4 regions of the Acidovorax sp. ACV01 genome follow, and region 1 is predicted to be linked to each of the others. Evidence: predicted binding sites of a transcription regulator. Region 1 holds the regulator's gene; each other region holds the start of a gene.
What was found. The regulator FNR, encoded in region 1, switches genes on or off when oxygen is low (the NO sensors DNR and NnrR bind a similar motif). The targets are predictions, from matches to a motif close to TTGATNNNNATCAA.
Positions count from the first base shown of each region.

Region 2: the regulator FNR is predicted to act here: its motif matches at 2,728-2,741, upstream of IB243_RS10325 (hemerythrin domain-containing protein).
Region 3: the regulator FNR is predicted to act here: its motif matches at 1,513-1,526, upstream of cyoA (ubiquinol oxidase subunit II).
Region 4: the regulator FNR is predicted to act here: its motif matches at 1,997-2,010, upstream of IB243_RS15760 (type IV pili methyl-accepting chemotaxis transducer N-terminal domain-containing protein).

Region 1 is NZ_JACUZT010000006.1:183,765-188,153, reverse strand. It holds gene ccoG (cytochrome c oxidase accessory protein CcoG) at 58-1,503, shown strand; gene IB243_RS18185 (FixH family protein) at 1,575-1,856, shown strand; gene IB243_RS18180 (hypothetical protein) at 1,909-2,202, shown strand; gene fnr (fumarate/nitrate reduction transcriptional regulator Fnr) at 2,263-2,985, opposite strand; gene hemN (oxygen-independent coproporphyrinogen III oxidase) at 3,172-4,389, shown strand, end outside.
Region 2 is NZ_JACUZT010000003.1:348,726-353,114, reverse strand. It holds gene IB243_RS10335 (cation-translocating P-type ATPase) at 1-787, shown strand, start outside; gene IB243_RS10330 (methyl-accepting chemotaxis protein) at 906-2,573, shown strand; gene IB243_RS10325 (hemerythrin domain-containing protein) at 2,799-3,386, shown strand; gene IB243_RS10320 (alkene reductase) at 3,546-4,389, opposite strand, start outside.
Region 3 is NZ_JACUZT010000006.1:424,317-428,705, forward strand. It holds gene IB243_RS19355 (MFS transporter) at 118-1,458, opposite strand; gene cyoA (ubiquinol oxidase subunit II) at 1,709-2,764, shown strand; gene cyoB (cytochrome o ubiquinol oxidase subunit I) at 2,830-4,389, shown strand, end outside.
Region 4 is NZ_JACUZT010000005.1:144,990-149,378, reverse strand. It holds gene IB243_RS15770 (polymer-forming cytoskeletal protein) at 1-337, shown strand, start outside; gene IB243_RS15765 (hypothetical protein) at 334-1,017, shown strand; gene IB243_RS15760 (type IV pili methyl-accepting chemotaxis transducer N-terminal domain-containing protein) at 1,045-1,896, opposite strand; gene moaA (GTP 3',8-cyclase MoaA) at 2,066-3,205, shown strand; gene IB243_RS15750 (DUF6713 family protein) at 3,324-3,707, shown strand; gene mobA (molybdenum cofactor guanylyltransferase MobA) at 3,739-4,389, shown strand.

The DNA of each region.
Region 1 (4,389 bases):
TGCCGCTCCAAGGATTGTTTGAACTGAGTACTTCGAAGCAAACGGATCGACACCACCATGAAGCCACCCAGCGAGCCCGCTCGCAAGGTCATCCCGATTTCACCGATTGCATCCGATGGCTCGTCGCAGGGCGAGATTGTGTCTCTCTACGAGGCGCAAAAGAAAATCTATCCACGCTCCATCAGTGGCGTGTTTGCACGCTGGCGCTGGGGCATGGTGTTTCTCACGCAGCTCGTTTTTTACGGGCTGCCCTGGTTTGAATGGGGGCAGCGCCAGATGGTGCTGTTTGACCTGGGGGCTCGGCGGTTTTACATCTTCGGCCTGGTTCTGTACCCCCAGGATTTCATCTACCTCACGGGCCTGCTCATCATTTCTGCGCTGTCGCTGTTCCTGTTTACGGCGGTGGCGGGGCGGTTGTGGTGCGGATTTGCGTGCCCGCAAACGGTCTATACCGAAATGTTCATGTGGATCGAGCACAAGATCGAAGGTGATCGCAGTGCCCGACTACGGCTGGACAACGGCCCATGGACCTTCGAGAAAGTCCGCAAGAAGTTCTTCAAGCAAGTGATCTGGATCGCGGTGGCGCTGTGGACTGGGTTTACGTTCGTGGGCTATTTTGTGCCGATCCGTGAGCTTGGTGCGGAGTTGCTGGTGATGCAGGGGGGCTGGCAGATATTCTGGGTGCTGTTCTACGGCTTTGCCACGTATGGCAATGCGGGCTACATGCGCGAGCAGGTGTGCAAATACATGTGCCCCTATGCGCGCTTTCAGAGCGCCATGTTCGACAAGGACACGCTGATCGTCAGCTATGACGTGGAGCGGGGCGAACCGCGCGGCCCGCGAAACAAGAACATCGATCAGAAGGCCAAAGGTCTGGGCGACTGTATTGACTGCACGCTGTGCGTGCAGGTATGTCCCGTGGGCATCGACATCCGCAAGGGGCTGCAGTATGAGTGCATTGGTTGCGGGTTGTGCGTGGATGCTTGCAACACGGTCATGGACAAGATGCACTACCCAAAGGGGCTTATCCGGTTTTCCACACAGAACGGCGTGGCGCAGCGGTGGAGCCAATCGCAGATCCTGCGCCGGGTGCTGCGGCCGCGTGTGCTGATCTACAGCGCAGTGCTGGTAGCCCTGTGCGTGGGCATGATGGCGAGCCTTGTCACGCGCACGCCGCTCATGGTCGATGTTGTGCGTGACCGCGCTGCGCTCTCTCGCATCGTCGCCGGTGGCAAGCTGGAGAACATCTACCGCCTGCAGATCATGAATGCAACCGAAGGACCCCAACGCTATCGCATCGGTGCGCGTGGCCTTGAAGGGCTGGAAGTGGCGTCCGATGCTGAGGTGGAAATCGGAGCGGCAGAGTCCCGGTGGGTGGCTGTCCGACTGCAGATACCGTATGGTTCGGCGCCTCCGGGATCGCACGCTGTGCAGTTCGACGTGCAGGCACTCGGCGGGGCCGCCCATGTGACTGAGAAATCCGTGTTTCTGGTGCCGCGGTAACGCGCGTGCACACTGGTGCAAGGTCTTCGCGGGCCTTGCTTTGACGAAAAATATTTTTGAGGAGTCATCACATGCCATCCAGTTCCACCCTCGGCACTGCCCCTTCCGCTACGGCGCCATGGTGGAAGTTCGGCCATGTCTGGCTGATCATCGCTGGTCCTGTGATCGTGATCATTGCGGGTTTTGTCACCCTCTGGCTGGCGATTTCGCGCCCCGACCCCGTGATCGCCGAGGACTATTACCGCCAGGGCATCGAGATCAACAAGACGCTGGAGACTCCACACAAGAGCCTGGCTCCCGCGATGAAAGGCCGCAACCATGCGGCCACTCCGGTCCAGGACCAGCCGCGCTGAACACCCCCTGGCCATGCGGTTTGTCTGCGCGGCCTTACCAGGAGAAAAATCAATGTGGACGCAACGCCTGATGTGGATTGCATGGCCGGCCTTCTTGATGGCAGGCGTCATGGAGGTGCTGGTTTTTGCGATGGTGGATCCGCAGGACTTGCACTGGTTTGGGCAGCCGTTGGCGTTGTCGCGTCAGGGCGTCTACACGCTTGCTTTTTTCGCGTTCTGGATGATCACCATGGCGTCCAGCGCATTGACGACATTGTTGGCGATGTCGCCCTTTGAACTCAACCGCTGCCCGGTCCCCGAGGGGGATCGCCCCGATGACTGTCGAAAGACTTCATCTTGCCCTTGATGGGCTGCGGTAGCTGGCCGGTAGATACGGAGAGAGGCCGCCGCCAACGCATTGCCTTGGTCAGTGGCAGGCCTGCTGGTTGTTCACGATGCGCTTGAGTGCATCGGTTTCCAGGATGCGCACATGGCGCTGCTTGACCTCGACAATACCTTCTTCCACAAACTTGGAAAATGTGCGGCTCACGGTTTCGAGCTTGAGCCCCAGGTAGCTGCCAATTTCCTCACGCGTCATGCGCAGTACGAGTTCGGACTGTGAAAACCCACGGGCATGCAAACGTTGCACAAGGTTCAGCAGAAACGCTGCCAGGCGTTCCTCGGCGCGCATGCTGCCCAAGAGCAGCATCACCCCATGCTCACGCACGATCTCGCGGCTCATGATCTTGTGCACATGGTGTTGCAGCGCGGTGACCTCGCGGGACAGTTCTTCGATGCGGTCAAAGGGCATGACGCAGACTTCTGCGTCTTCCAGGGCCACTGCGTCGCAGGTATGGTGATCGTTCACGATGCCATCCAGGCCGATAATCTCGCCCGCCATCTGGAAACCAGTGACCTGGTCGCGCCCATCTTCGGTGGCTACACAGGTCTTGAAGAAGCCGGTGCGGATGGCATAGAGCGATGTGAAGGCTTCGCCGTTGCGAAACAGCGTTCCGCCCCGTTTGATCTTGCGGCGGACGGCAACGACTTCGTCAATGCGTTGCAGTTGGTCTTCGCTCAGGCCAACCGGCATGCACAGCTCGCGCAGGTTGCAGTTAGAGCAGGCGACTTTGATGGTGAGCGGGTTCATAGGCACAGATGCTGGGTTAGGTTTGAGCATATCGCCTCATCTGCCTGTAAGACAGGCTTGTGGGTACGGATGGGCGAATGACATGCATCAAATTGTCGCTGTTCGGCCCCGTGCATCACTTGATTCAGGTCAAGGACATGGGGGACAGCTTACGGCACAGTCAAAGTGTACGCAAGGAATTTGCCCATGACTGCTGTTTCGCCTGATCTTCTGCGCCGTTTCGACGTGCCAGGGCCCCGCTATACCTCTTATCCAACCGCCGACCGTTTCGTCGAGGCGTTTGGGCAGGACGACTATGCGCTTGCACTAGAGCAGCGCAGGCTGGGCTCCATGACGAAGGCGTTGCCGTTGTCGCTGTATGTGCACATCCCCTTTTGCGAGTCGCTGTGTTATTACTGTGCATGCAACAAGATCATCACCAAACACCATGATCGGGCAGATACCTATCTGCGGTACCTGAGTCGCGAAATCGATCTGCACACAGCGCACTGCGGCACGGGGCAGGTGGTGAGCCAGCTGCACCTGGGTGGTGGTACGCCTACTTTTTTGTCCGACGACGGCTTGCGTGAACTCATGGTCATGCTCAAGCGCAGCTTCTCGCTCGCGCCGGGCGGAGAGTATTCGATTGAAGTAGATCCGCGCACCGTCAATGCCGACCGCCTTGCCGTGCTCGCGGAACTGGGATTCAACCGACTGAGTTTTGGAGTGCAGGATTTTGATCCTGAGGTTCAAAAGGCTGTTCATCGCATACAGCCTGCCGAGCAGGTGTTTTCGCTGGTGGAGTCCGCACGTTCGCTGGGTTTTGAATCCATCAATGTGGACTTGATCTACGGCCTGCCGCGCCAGACGCCCGAGTCGTTTGATCGCACGCTGGCCCAGGTTGTGCAGCTGCGGCCTGACCGCATCGCCCTGTATGCCTATGCCCACCTGCCGGAGCGCTTCAAGCCCCAGCGCCGCATTGTTTCTGCCGAGTTGCCCGCGGGGGCGGGCAAGGTGTCGATGCTGTCCCGTTCGCTGGCTGCCTTCATGGACGCTGGGTACGTGTATGTGGGCATGGACCACTTTGCGTTGCCGGCCGACGCATTGGCGGTTGCCAAGCGCCAGGGCCGTCTGCACCGCAACTTCCAGGGCTACAGCACACAGCCCGATTGCGATCTGATTGGCCTGGGCGTGTCGGCGATTGGCCGGGTGGGGGCGACCTACAGCCAGAACGCCAAAACTCTGGACGAGTACTACGATTTTCTGGACCAGGGGCGCTTGCCCGTGGTGCGTGGGCTCGCCCTGACCCGCGATGACCTGGTACGCCGCGCCGTCATCATGGCGTTGATGTGCCAGGGTGAGTTGTTGTTTGAGCCCATGGAGCAGGCCTGGTTGATCGACTTTCGGGCTTATTTCTCTGCCGAG
Region 2 (4,389 bases), on a different contig from region 1:
CGTGGCGACAGCAAAGAATGTGCGCGCCGTGCCTGGGCGCGGCACTGAGGGCGAGGTGGCGGGACAGAGCTACTTGGTGGGCAGCTTGCGCTGGATGCAGGAGCTGGGGGTGGCTCTGGGCCCGTTGTCAGACCGTGCGGAGGCTTTGCAGCGCGGAGGCGCCACGGTATCGGCGGTGGCCCAGCGGGTCACAGAAGGGTTGGCATTGCGTGCGGTCATGGCCTTTGGCGACGAACCCAAGCCCGGCGCCCGCGAGGCGCTGGCGGCGCTGAAGGTGCGTGGCATCCGCACCGTGATGATCTCGGGCGACAACCGGGGCGCGGCCGAGGCCATGGCCCGGCGCCTAGGGCTGGACCCGGCCGCGGGCGAGGTGATGGCCGAGGTGTTGCCGGGGGACAAGGCGGCCAAGGTGGCTGCGCTGCAACAGGGCGCTGACGGCAAGCACCATCATGTCGCGATGGTGGGCGATGGCGTTAACGATGCCCCGGCGCTGGCCGCAGCGGATGTGGGCATGGCGATGGGCAACGGGACGGATGTGGCCATGCATGCAGCGGGCATCACGCTGATGCGCGGCGACCCGATGCTGGTGGCAGCCGCGCTGGACATCTCGCACCGTACGGTGATGAAAATCCGCCAGAACCTGTTCTGGGCGTTTGCGTACAACGTGGCCGGCATCCCGCTGGCGGCGCTGGGCTACCTGAGCCCGGTGGTGGCGGGGGCAGCGATGGCGCTGAGTTCGGTCAGCGTGATGGCGAATGCCCTCTTACTCAAGCGGTGGCGCATGTGATAAATAGGTACGGCGCGGTCATCGATGTCTGGCAAACTGCAACGATTTGTTGCGAATCTGTGGCCCCGGGGGATGGGCGGCGGACGCATTGGCATACCCATATCAAGGACGACAGATCATGAATCTCTTCTCGCTCATGCGGCAGTTCACCATACGTTTGCGCATGCTGGGGGCCATTGGCGTGGTGCTGGGCCTGCTGGGACTGCTGGGAGGGGCGGGCATGCTGGGCATGTTCCGCATCCACGCGATGAGCGAGGACTTCACCAACAACTCCTTCGCCAAGGTGGGCTACATGGCGGAGTTGCGCGGCGAGATGGGGGCCATCCGCCAGTTCGAGAAGGACATGATCATCGGCTACGAAAAGCCGGAGGCCGTAAAGGCCTCGCACGCCAAATGGCTGGAAAGCCAGGACAAGGCCAAGAAGATTGCGGCCAAGTTTCTGGAGGGCGATGAGGATGCCGACAACGTCGTGGTGCGCAACATTGTGAAGCGCCTGGACAGCTACCGCGAACTGTTCGCCCATGTGGCCCGCCAGCTGGAGGCCAGTGGCTACGACACGGCCACCATCGCCAACCGCATGAGCGGCAAGGCCGTGGCCGAATTCGACCAGGCCGACAAGCTGGTGGGAGAACTCGACGCCGTGCTGCGCGCCGATGTCGCCAAGGCCGTGGAGCAGCAGGGCCAGGTGTCCAACGAGACGAAATGGCTGTTTGTGCTGGCCGTGCTGATCACCGTGCTGGTGGTGGTGCCCACCACGCTGATGAACATGAACTCGATCTGCCGCCCCCTGGAAGACGCACGCAAGATGGCGCAGGCCATTGCGGGGGGCGACCTCTCGCAGCACATTGCTGCCGAGGGCAAGGACGAAGTGGCCGATCTGCAGCGCGCGCTGCGCGACATGCAGCAGGGCCTGGGAGCATTGGTGGCGCAAGTGCGCGATGCCAGCGGCAACATCGCCACGGCCAGCCAGGAGATCGCCACCGGCAACCAGGACCTGTCCCAGCGCACCGAGCAGACGGCCAGCAACGCCCAGGAGGCCGTGTCTTCGCTGTCGCAGCTCACCGCCACGGTGCAGCAGACAGCGTCGTCGTCGCAGATGGCCAACCAGCTGGCGGCATCGGCCTCCAGCACCGCTACGCGCGGTGGTTCTGTGGTGGAGCAAGCCGTGGCCAGCATGCACGAGATATCGGCGTCGAGCCGCAAGATCGGCGACATCATTGGCCTGATCGACTCCATTGCCTTCCAGACCAACATCCTGGCGCTGAACGCCGCCGTGGAAGCCGCCCGTGCAGGTGAGCAGGGCCGGGGCTTTGCCGTGGTGGCCAGCGAAGTGCGCAGCCTGGCCCAGCGCTCGGCGGCTGCGGCCAGTGACATCAAGGGCCTGATCCAGAGCAGCGTGACGGCGGTGGACGGCGGTGTGCGCCATGTGGAAGACGCGGGCACGGCGATGAAGGACATCGTGAGCAGCGTGCAGCGCGTGGGCGACATCATTGGCGAGATCACGGCGGCTGCGTCCGAGCAGTCGGCCGGCATTGGCCAGGTGAACCAGTCGGTGGGCGAAATCGACCGCATGACCCAGCAGAATGCGGCGCTGGTGGAAGAGTCCGCCGCCGCTGCCGAGTCGCTGCGGGAGCAGGCGGCGCGGCTGTCGCAGGTGGTGCAGCAGTTCCGCCTCGCGGAGGCCATGGGGCATGGCCACCCTGCCCACCGCAGCAGCAGCGTGGCGGCGCCTTATGCAGAGTCTCAGGCGCTGGCTTCCCCCGCGCAGGCGCGGCTGGCACGCTGATCCGGCAACGTTGAGCGTCCCTTTGCGGGGGCCGGCATCGAAGGCCCTGCAGTGTCGGCTTGCAGGGCCTTTTGCGTTCAGAGCGCAGACCAGCTCTTCGCGAGCGGGTGTGCTCGCAGGGCCCTGGGCACGCGTGCAGGTCGCTGTCCATTTATTGACCTGCGTCATGGGTGTGCATGGCGCCGCGTGGCACCCTCGGGCTGTGTCTAACCTCTGGAGTGCGCCATGCCATCGATCAGCCTGCGGACCATTCGCGAAGAGCATGCATCGCTTGCGGCCGTGCTCCATTCCTTGCGCCTGATGCTCGACCAGGGCCCGGGCGATGAGCCTGCCGCGTTCTTTGACGTGATGCGGGCCATGCTGTTCTATATCGACGAGTTTCCCGAGCGGCAGCACCACCCCAAGGAATCGCAATGGCTGTTCCCCAAGGTGGCCGAGCGTGCACCCCAGGCCGCCGAGGCCATTGCGCAGCTGGAGCGTGACCACGAAGGCGGCGAGGCGGCAGTGCGCGAGCTGCAGCACCTTTTGCTGGGCTGGGAGCTGATGGGCGATGCACGCCGCGAGGTTTTTGCCGAGGCGCTGCTGCGCTATGTGCGCTTTTACCTGGACCATATGCGCGTGGAAGAAACCGTGGTGCTGCCTGCGGCACAGGAGTGCCTGCAGCCTGGCGACTGGGCGGCCATCGATGCGGCCTTTGCCAGCAACACCAACCCCTTGGCGCCCGGCAAGCCACGTGATGCGGCGTATGACCGCCTGTTCACCCGGATCGTGATGCGGGCGCCAAGCCCTATTGGACTTGGAAGCCCCTCCTGAGTCGTCTGCGGCGCCCTCCCTCTCAAGGGGGACTCCGCCAGCGCACGCCAGCGAAGCGCCGCCCGTGCGGCTCGGTGGCCCCTTGCGCGGCGGCCGCTGGCAGAGCGCTACGCCAGTTGCCGGGGGCGGGGATGAGCGCGTCGCAATGCGCGAATCATTTCATGCAGTCAGTGCGGGATAGTCCGTATACCCCTCGGCACCACCACCGTAGAGCGTGGCGCGGTTTACTTCGTTGAGCGGTGCGTTGGCTTGCAGGCGCGTCACCAGGTCGGGGTTGGCGATGAAGGGGCGGCCAAAGGCCACGATGTCGGCGCAGTGGGCCAGGGCTGCGTCAGCCAGCTCGCGGGTGTAGGCGTTGTTGACCATCCACGCACCCAGACCACCGGCTGCACGGTATGCCGTCTTGAGTGCGACGTAGTCAAATGGACGGCCTTCCACCTCGCGCGGGCCGCCGGTGGCGCCTTCGATGATGTGCACATAAGCCAGGCCCAACGGACCCAGCTGGCGCACCACGTAGTCAAACAGCGGCTGGGGGTCCGCGTCCACGATGTCGTTGGCGGGCGTGACGGGGGACAGGCGGATGCCCGTGCGGCCACCGCCGATTTCCTCGACGATGGCGCGGGTCACTTCGAGCAGCAGACGGGCGCGGTTGGCAATGCTGCCGCCGTAGTCGTCGGTGCGCTGGTTGGCACCGGTCTTGAGGAATTGGTCGATCAGGTAACCGTTGGCCGCATGGATCTCGACGCCATCAAAGCCTGATGCAATCGCATTGCGGGCGGCATGGCGGTAGTCCTGCACGATGCCGGGGATTTCCTCGGCCTTGAGCGCGCGGGGCTCGGAGGTTTCTGTGAAGGTGGGCACGCCTTCTTTGATCAGCACCGTCTTGGTGTGCGCGCGGATGGCCGAAGGTGCCACCGGGTGGGCATTGCCCGGCTGCAGGTCGGTGTGCGACACACGGCCCACATGCCATAGCTGAACCACGATCTTGCCGTCCGCCGCATGC
Region 3 (4,389 bases), 240 kb from region 1:
AAAGCCCCGAAAAAAAGCGCCCGGAAGTACCGGGCGCTTTTTTTGGCTTTTTTTGACCTCTAGCGCTTGATAGTCAAGCGCAGATAGCTATGTATTTAATAGCATAACATATGCCCCCTACCGGTCGCGGCGCTCCATGCGCCGGTTCAAATTCAGCGCTCCAAGAGTGCAGGCCACACCCGACAGCAGGTACACCGTCACGGCCAGCAATCCAAACTGGGCCGACAGGTACAGGGCCACCAGCGGTGCAAACGCGGCGCCAATGATCCAGGCAAGGTCTGCCGAGAGAGCGGCGCCCGTGTAGCGGTACTGGGGCGAAAAATTGGCCGTGACCGTGCCCGACGCCTGGCCATACGACAAGCCCAGCAGCACAAAACCCAGTAGCAGGAACATGGTGCTGCCCACCTCGCCCGAGTTGAGCAGAACGGGGGCCATGAAGCTGAACACGCCGATCAACACCGCCATGCCGCCCAGCAGCTTGCGGCGGCCCAGGTGGTCCGACAGCCAGCCAGACACCATGATGGCCCCCGCTGCCAGGAAGGCGCCTACGATCTGCACGCCCAGAATCTGGGTCACCGGCTGGTCCGAATACAGCGTGATCCAAGACAGCGGGAACACCGTGACCAGGTGGAACAGCGCAAAGCTGGCCAGCGCGGCAAAAGCACCCAGCACCACATTGCTGCCTTCGTCACGTATCACTCGGCTCACAGGCACGGGCTGCAGTTCACGCTCTTGCAGCAGCTCGGCGTACGACTGCCCCACCACCAGGCGCAGGCGGGCAAACAGGGCCACCACGTTCACGGCAAAGGCCACGAAGAAGGGATAACGCCAGCCCCAGGCCAGAAATTCCTGCACGCTGAGGCTGCTGTACAGATAGGCAAACAGACCCGCCGCCAGCACAAACCCGACGGGCGCACCCAGCTGCCCAATCATGGCAAACCAGCCCCGGCGTTCCTTGGGCGCCGACATGGCCAGCAGCGACGGCAGGCCGTCCCACGAGCCGCCGAGCGCCAGACCCTGGCCAATGCGCAGAATCAGCAGCGCCACCACAGCGGTCAGGCCAGCATCCTTGTAGCCCGGCAAAAACGCCATCCCGACCGTGCACACGCCCAACAGGAACAGTGCAATGGTCAGCTTGGTGCCCCGGCCCCAGCGCCGCTGGATGGCCATGGAAATGGCCGTGCCGATGGGCCGGACCACAAACGCAACGGCCAACAGCGCAAACGACATCAGCGTGCCATCCAGGCGCGACAGGAACGGAAACAGGAAAGGCGGGAAGACGAGAACGCAGGCGATCCCGAATACGAAGAAATCGAAGTACTCGGACGACCGTCCGATGATCACACCCACCGCAATTTCGCTGGGGGTCACGTCTTCATGGGTATCAGCCCGCGAGAGAGAGGCGGGGCTTTCTTCAAAGCCGGCCGCAGGGTAAGTGGCAGAGGCGGGGCTGCTCATGAACAGGGCTCCTTGTCGTTGTTTGGATAAGACATTCTGGTTCTACACGCAAGTTTGATTCGGGACAAGTGCAGTTTCACTATGGCGCCTGCAGGACGGCGCCGAACCAAAAAGAGAAGGCACACCGAAATGGGGCATCTATTGTTGACCTTGGACAAAATGTCCAATGTACAAAAAAGCTAGAGCTATTACATTCGACGGCACTTCGTTATCCGCGTTTACCCTTAAACGCTCCGGTTGCGCCTGCCCCATGTCCAAACTACCTTTACCCCGCGTGCCTGCCTGGCTCGCCGCCATGGCTGCCCTGGGCAGCCTGGCCGGCTGCAGCAAGGCGGTCGTCCTCAATCCTGCCGGCGACATCGCTGCCCAGCAAGGGCACATGGTCATCCAGGCCACGCTGCTGATGCTGATCATCATCGTGCCGGTGATCGCTCTCACCCTGTGGTTTGCCTGGAAATACCGCCAGAACAACACCGCCAACACCGAGGCCGACTACGACCCCGACTGGCACCATTCCACCACGCTGGAGCTGGTGATCTGGACCGTGCCGCTCTTGATCATCATTGCCCTGGGCGCACTGACCTGGATCGGCACCCACAAGCTCGACCCCTACCGCCCCCTGGACCGCATCTCGGCCACCAAACCACTGGACGCCCAATCCACTCCCCTGGAGGTGCAGGTGGTGGCCATGGACTGGAAGTGGCTGTTCTTCTACCCCGAACTGGGCATTGCCACGGTGAATGAACTGGCCGCGCCGATCGACCGCCCCATCCTGTTCAAGCTCACGGCCACGTCCACGATGAACGCGTTCTACGTGCCGGACCTGGCGGGCATGATCTACGCGATGCCCGGCATGCAGACCGAGCTGAACGCCGTGATCAACCAACCAGGCGTGTACAAGGGAATGTCCTCGCACTACAGCGGCGCGGGCTTCTCGGGCATGACCTTCAAGTTCCACGGCCTGAGCCAGGGCGACTTCGAGCAGTGGGTGGCCAGAAACAAGTCCGAAGGCAAGCCACTCACGCGCAAAACCTACATGGATCTGGCCAAGCCCAGCGAGCGGGACCCCGTGCAGCGCTTTGCCAGCGTGGAAGACGGCCTGTACGACAAGGTGCTGAACCGCTGCGTCGAGGACGGCAAGATGTGCATGCACCACATGATGGCCATCGACGAGAACGGCGGTGACGCCTATGTGCGCGCCGTGGGCCTGAATCTGCCGCAGGACGTATGCACCTCGCAGAACGCCGCCCAGGTGGTGGCCAGCCTGGAAGCCCGCCACGCACCGCGCGCCAACTCCGCCCAATGATCCGCCCTTGATTTGCCATGTCGGCGCCCGTGCCAAGCGGGTGTTGGCATCTTCCAAAGACCTCTATGTCCTCCGCACCTGATACCGCATCCCATTGGGCCCTGGGCCGAATCACCTGGGATTCCATACCGATGGCACACGAGCCCATCGTGTTGTGGACCTTTATCGCCACCGTGCTGGGTGGCCTGGCCGTGATGGCCGCCATCACCAAGTTCCGCCTGTGGGGCACCCTGTGGCGCGACTGGATCTGCAGCATTGACCACAAGAAGATCGGGATCATGTACATGATCCTGGGCCTCGTGATGCTGCTGCGCGGCTTTGCCGACGCCGTGATGATGCGCCTGCAGCAGGCCATGGCCTTTGGCGACAACATGGGCTACCTGCCACCCCACCACTACGACCAGATCTTCACCGCCCACGGCGTGATCATGATCTTCTTCGTGGCCATGCCGCTGGTCACGGGCCTCATGAACTACCTCGTGCCGCTGCAGATCGGCGCGCGCGACGTGTCCTTCCCGTTCCTCAACAACTTCAGCTTCTGGATGACCACAGCCGGTGCCATCCTGGTGATGGTGTCGCTCTTCCTGGGCGAGTTCTCCACCTCCGGCTGGCTGGCCTTGTCCAACCTGGGGGCGCAAGACCCCGGCGTGGGGCTCGATTACTACATCTGGGCCCTGCAGATTGCGGGGGTGGGCACCACGCTCTCGGGCATCAACCTGATTGTCACCATCATCAAGATGCGCGCACCCGGCATGAACCTGATGAGGATGCCCGTCTTCACCTGGACCGCCCTGTGCACCAACGCGCTGATCGTGGCCTCGTTCCCCGTGCTCACGGCCGCGCTGGTGCTGATGTCGCTGGACCGCTATGTTGGCACCAACTTCTTCACGAACGACCTGGGCGGCAACGCCATGCTGTACGTGAACCTGATCTGGATCTGGGGCCACCCCGAGGTGTACATCCTGATCCTGCCGTGCTTCGGCATCTTCTCCGAAGTGGTGGCCACGTTCTGCAAGAAGCGCCTGTTCGGCTACACGTCGATGGTCTACGCCACGGTGGTGATCACCATCCTGTCGTACCTGGTGTGGCTGCACCACTTCTTCACGATGGGCTCGGGCGCGAGCGTGAACACCTTCTTCGGCATCACGACGATGATCATCTCGATCCCCACGGGCGCGAAGATCTTCAACTGGCTGTTCACCATGTACAAGGGCCGCATCCGTTTCGAGCTGCCCATGATGTGGACCGTGGCCTTCATGGTGACCTTTGCCATCGGTGGCATGACCGGCGTGCTGCTGGCCGTGCCCCCGGCCGACTTCGTGCTGCACAACAGCCTGTTCCTGATCGCCCACTTCCACAACGTGATCATCGGCGGCGTTTTGTTCGGCCTGTTTGCCGGCATCAACTACTGGTACCCCAAGGCTTTTGGCTACAAGCTCGACCGCACCTGGGGCGTGCGCTCCTTCTGGCTGTGGGTGGTGGGTTTCTGGGTGGCGTTCGGCCCGTTGTATGTGCTGGGCCTGATGGGCGTCACGCGCCGTGCCAACCACTTTGAAGACCAGTCCCTCCAGATCTGGTTCGTGATCGCCGCCATCGGTGCCGCGATGATTGCTGCGGGCATTGCC
Region 4 (4,389 bases), on a different contig from region 1:
CGGCAGCGGCATCAAGGTGGGCGGCCACCTGCTAGGCGGGGCCTCCGTGCACGCCGTGCGTGGACTCCAGGTGGCGGGCGACGTGGACTGCCAGAGCCACCTGCAGGTGGGCTGGGGCGTGCGTGCGGGTGGGCACATCCACGCCGGAGGGGCCATCCGCGCGGGTGAAAGCCTGTGGGCGGGAGAAACCATTGCAGGGGGCGAGGCCTATGGCGTGTATGCGGGCCTGGTGGTGCCCCTGACGGACTGGCCAAACAGCGCCAGGGTATGCGCCCGCGAACAGCCAGCGCGGTTGTTGAGCGGCTGCTGGACCGAGGGCCATGGGGAAGCGCCATGATGCCCGGAGTCAGCGCCCTGCCCCTCGCGCCCCGCATAGCCTCCGGTACCCCGTCCGCAGGCGGCTGGCTGGGCCGGCTGGGGGCGGTGGGCCACCTGCTGACCGAACTGCGCATCGACGTGGACCTGTCGGGCCGCGACATCCAGCGCGAGTTTGACGCCCTGTACGACCGCATCCGCACCAACCCTCGCGCCCGCGATGCGATGCGCCCGCTGGCCCTGCCCCTGCCCGGGCTGGAGTTCCGCCTGCGCGAGGCCGACGGCGAATATTTTGTGTATGCCATCGACCCGCTGCGCAACCGCATCGTGGCGTACACCGTGTTCAACCGGCTGGTCGAGGTGGACCGCCACACCGACCGCCACCTGCGCGCGCCCCACGCCAAGGTCGTGGACGGCTACCGCCGCATGGGCATTGCATCCGCCATCTACCGCTGGTGGCTGGACTCGGGGAGGAGCCTGATAACAGGCGCACGCCAGTCGGCCGGCGCCCACGGCCTGTGGATGGCCCTGGCCCGAGACTACGAACTGGCGGCGGCGCGCATCGACACCCACAAACGCGTCCAGCAGCTGCCGCTTCCACCACCCCCGGGGTTTTTCAACGCGCTGGACACCCGGCTGGTGCTGGTGGGGCGCGATTGCCGCCTGGCGGACTTCATGCAGCACAGGGCCTGGGGCGGCTGACCGGGTGACCCTGCCGCTCCCAGGCTCTCAGCCCAGCACTTCGCGCAGGGCAGCGTCGTACAGGCCGGTGAGCTTGTCCATCACCCCCAGCAGCCGTTCGCTGGTGGTGGCCACGGCGTTCAGCCCCGTGTCATCGGCAGGGCGGCGCAGTGCGGATTCAAAAAACAGCCACTGCGAATCGGCCAGCTCCAACTCGTTGCGGATGGAAGGGGTGGAGACGGGCGCCGCCTTCAGCGTCTGCAGGGCCTGGCGGAAATCCATTGCGTCTGACGCCAGTTGCGCCTGCACCACCTTGGAGTCCACCTTGGCAGCACTCAAAAAGTAGTTCTTGGCCAGGCGCTGCGACAGCATGCGCTGGCGGCCCGCCAGGTTCACCAGGCGGGCACTGGGTGCCTGTGCCATCTTCTCGACGGCCTCGGTCACGGCCTGCGCAATGAGCAGCGTGCGGTCGGCCTGCTCCGAGGCCGCCACCACCAAGGCCGTGGTGGAGGCAGGCGCAGAGGTCATCTGGTTGAGCAGGGCAAACTGCTTTTGCACTTCGGCCAGCTGCCGTCCGACGTCTGCGGGCCATTGGCCTGACTGCATGCCCTTGGCCAGTTCACCGCTGCCCGTCTGCACCATCTTGCGCGCCAACCCCATCACATCCACGGCCGCACCGGGCAGCACCTGCAGGTACTGCTGGCAATAGGCCTTGGCCATGCGCTGCGAAAGGGCGCGAAACCAGCCCGCATAGTTGATGGCCCCCGACAACCCCATCTGCGCCTGGGCCCCTGTCGCCCAAGTTGCCCAGGTAGGTAGCAGAATGCCGGCCGCCACCCACTGAAGGGCCACGCGGCGCTGGCATGGCGTGGCATCGGCTGAAAATTCACGCGTCAACATGGGAATCCCCTTGAAATCGGATGTGCAGATTGTTGCAATGCAGCATCCAGAACGCACTGCGCCATGTCAAAGGAGGGCCATACCACCGCCTTCGCAAAACTTGACCGCGATCAACTCCGCGCGCAGGGGCTTGCCCCCTCTGCAGGCGCCCATGCGGCAAAATCACGCCATGGCCGAACGTGTGATTCCTCTGGTGGACCAACGCATCGCCGCTCTGGCGGCGCGGGTGCCCACGCATCCCGTGGCCCCCACGGGCCTGCTCACCGACACCCGGGGCCGTCCGCTGCGCGACCTGCGCATCAGCGTGACGGACCGCTGCAACTTCCGCTGCAACTACTGCATGCCCAAGGAAGTGTTCGACAAGGACTACCCCTACCTGCCCCACGGCGCCTTGCTGAGCTTTGAAGAGATCACACGGCTGGCGCGCCTGTTCCTCGCGCATGGTGTGCGCAAGATCCGCCTGACGGGCGGCGAGCCCCTGCTGCGCAAGAACCTAGAAGCGCTGGTGGCCCAGTTGGCAGAACTGCGCACCGTGGACGGCCAAGCGCCCGACCTCACGCTGACCACCAATGGATCGCTGCTGGCGCGCAAGGCCCGCGCACTGAAGGATGCAGGCCTGAACCGCGTGACCGTGAGCCTCGATGGCCTGGACGACACGATCTTTCGCCGCATGAACGACGTGGACTTTCCGGTGGCCGACGTGCTGGCGGGCATCGAGGCCGCGCATGTGGCGGGCCTGTCGCACATCAAGGTCAACATGGTGGTCAAGCGGGGAACCAACGACCACGAAATCTTGCCCATGGCACGCCACTTTCGCGGCACGGGCACCACGCTGCGGTTCATTGAATACATGGACGTGGGCGCCACCAACGGCTGGCGCATGGACGAGGTGCTGCCCTCAGCCGAGTTGATCGAACGGCTGCGCGCCGAGCTGCCCCTGGTACAGCTCGACCCGAGCAGCCCCGGCGAAACCGCCGAGCGCTGGGGCTATGCCAATGCCCAGGGCCAATACGACCCCGCCCTGGGCGAGGTGGGCGTGATCAGCAGCGTGACCCAGGCTTTTTGCCACGACTGCAACCGCGCGCGCCTGTCCACGGAAGGCAAGCTCTACCTGTGCCTGTTTGCCTCGGAGGGCTACGACCTGCGCACCCTGCTGCGCGGCGGCGCCAGCGACGAAGCGATTGCCTCGGCCATCGCCCCCATCTGGCAGCAGCGCAGCGACCGCTATTCGGAACTGCGCAGCAGCCTGCCTGCGGATACCACGCAAGGCGGCGCGCGGCGGGTGGAGATGAGCTATATCGGCGGCTAGCTGTGGGGCCAGCCCCATGCATCTCGATCCTGTGGAGCCCCTGCACCGCACCAGGGTACGGGCGCCGATTGTTTTAAGGCACCATGGGTGGCTGCGGCCTTCACCCTTTCCTCACCCCATGCCCCTTCAACCCACGCACCGCGCCCTGTTTCTGGCCAATGCCACCGTCCTGGTCACGCACCAGATCGATGCCGCGTACTGGCACGAGTGGGAGCTGTTCCACATCCCCGGCGGCCACCAGGTCAACCTGCTGCTCAACCTGCCCATCATTGCGCTGGTGCTGTATGCCCAGGCACAGGTCGCCCGCGGCGAAGGCCCGGCGGCCCTGGCGTTCTACAAGCTCATGCCCTGCCTCGGGGCCTTGACCGTGGCGATCCACGGCCTGTTTTTTGCCCTGGGGCACGAGGCGTTCGCGCAACCCGTGTCCCTGGGCCTGCTGGCCTGCACAGCCGTCCTCTCGTGCCTGCAACTGACCGCGCTGCGTGCCCGGCAGCCGCTGTAGCGCCCTGCTTTTCACCCATCGCCCACCCCCCATGATTGAAACCCAAGACATCACCGGCCTCGTGCTTGCAGGCGGACGCGGCAGCCGCATGGGCGGCGTCGACAAAGGCCTTCAGAGTTTTCGCGGCCTGCCTCTGGCGCTGCACACGCTGATGCGGCTGCAGATGCAGACCGGCGCCACCATGGTCAATGCCAACCGCAACCTCGCGGCCTACGAGGCGTTTGGCGCCCCCGTGTGGCCTGATGTACTGGCCGACTACGCTGGTCCGCTGGCGGGCTTTCTGACCGGGCTCGAGCGTTGCGAGACTCCCTGGCTGCTGACGGTGCCCTGCGACACCCCCCTGTTCCCACTGGACCTGGCCCAGCGCCTGGCGGCTGCGGCCGACGCCCAGGACGCCGACATCGCCATGGCCGCAGCGCCCGAGGACGATGGCACGGGCCACACCACCGTGCGCACCCAGCCGGTGTTTTGCCTGCTGCGCGTGGACCTGCTCGAAAGCCTGGTCGCCTTCACCCAGGCCGGCGGCCGCAAGATCGATGCCTGGACGGCCCAGCACCGCTGCGCCATCGTTGCGTTTGACCAGCCGGGCGATGACCCCAAGGCCTTCTTCAACGCCAATACGCTGGCCGAGCTGCACTCGCTGGAAAACACCAGCGCGCCGCAGGCTTCACGGGCCTCATAG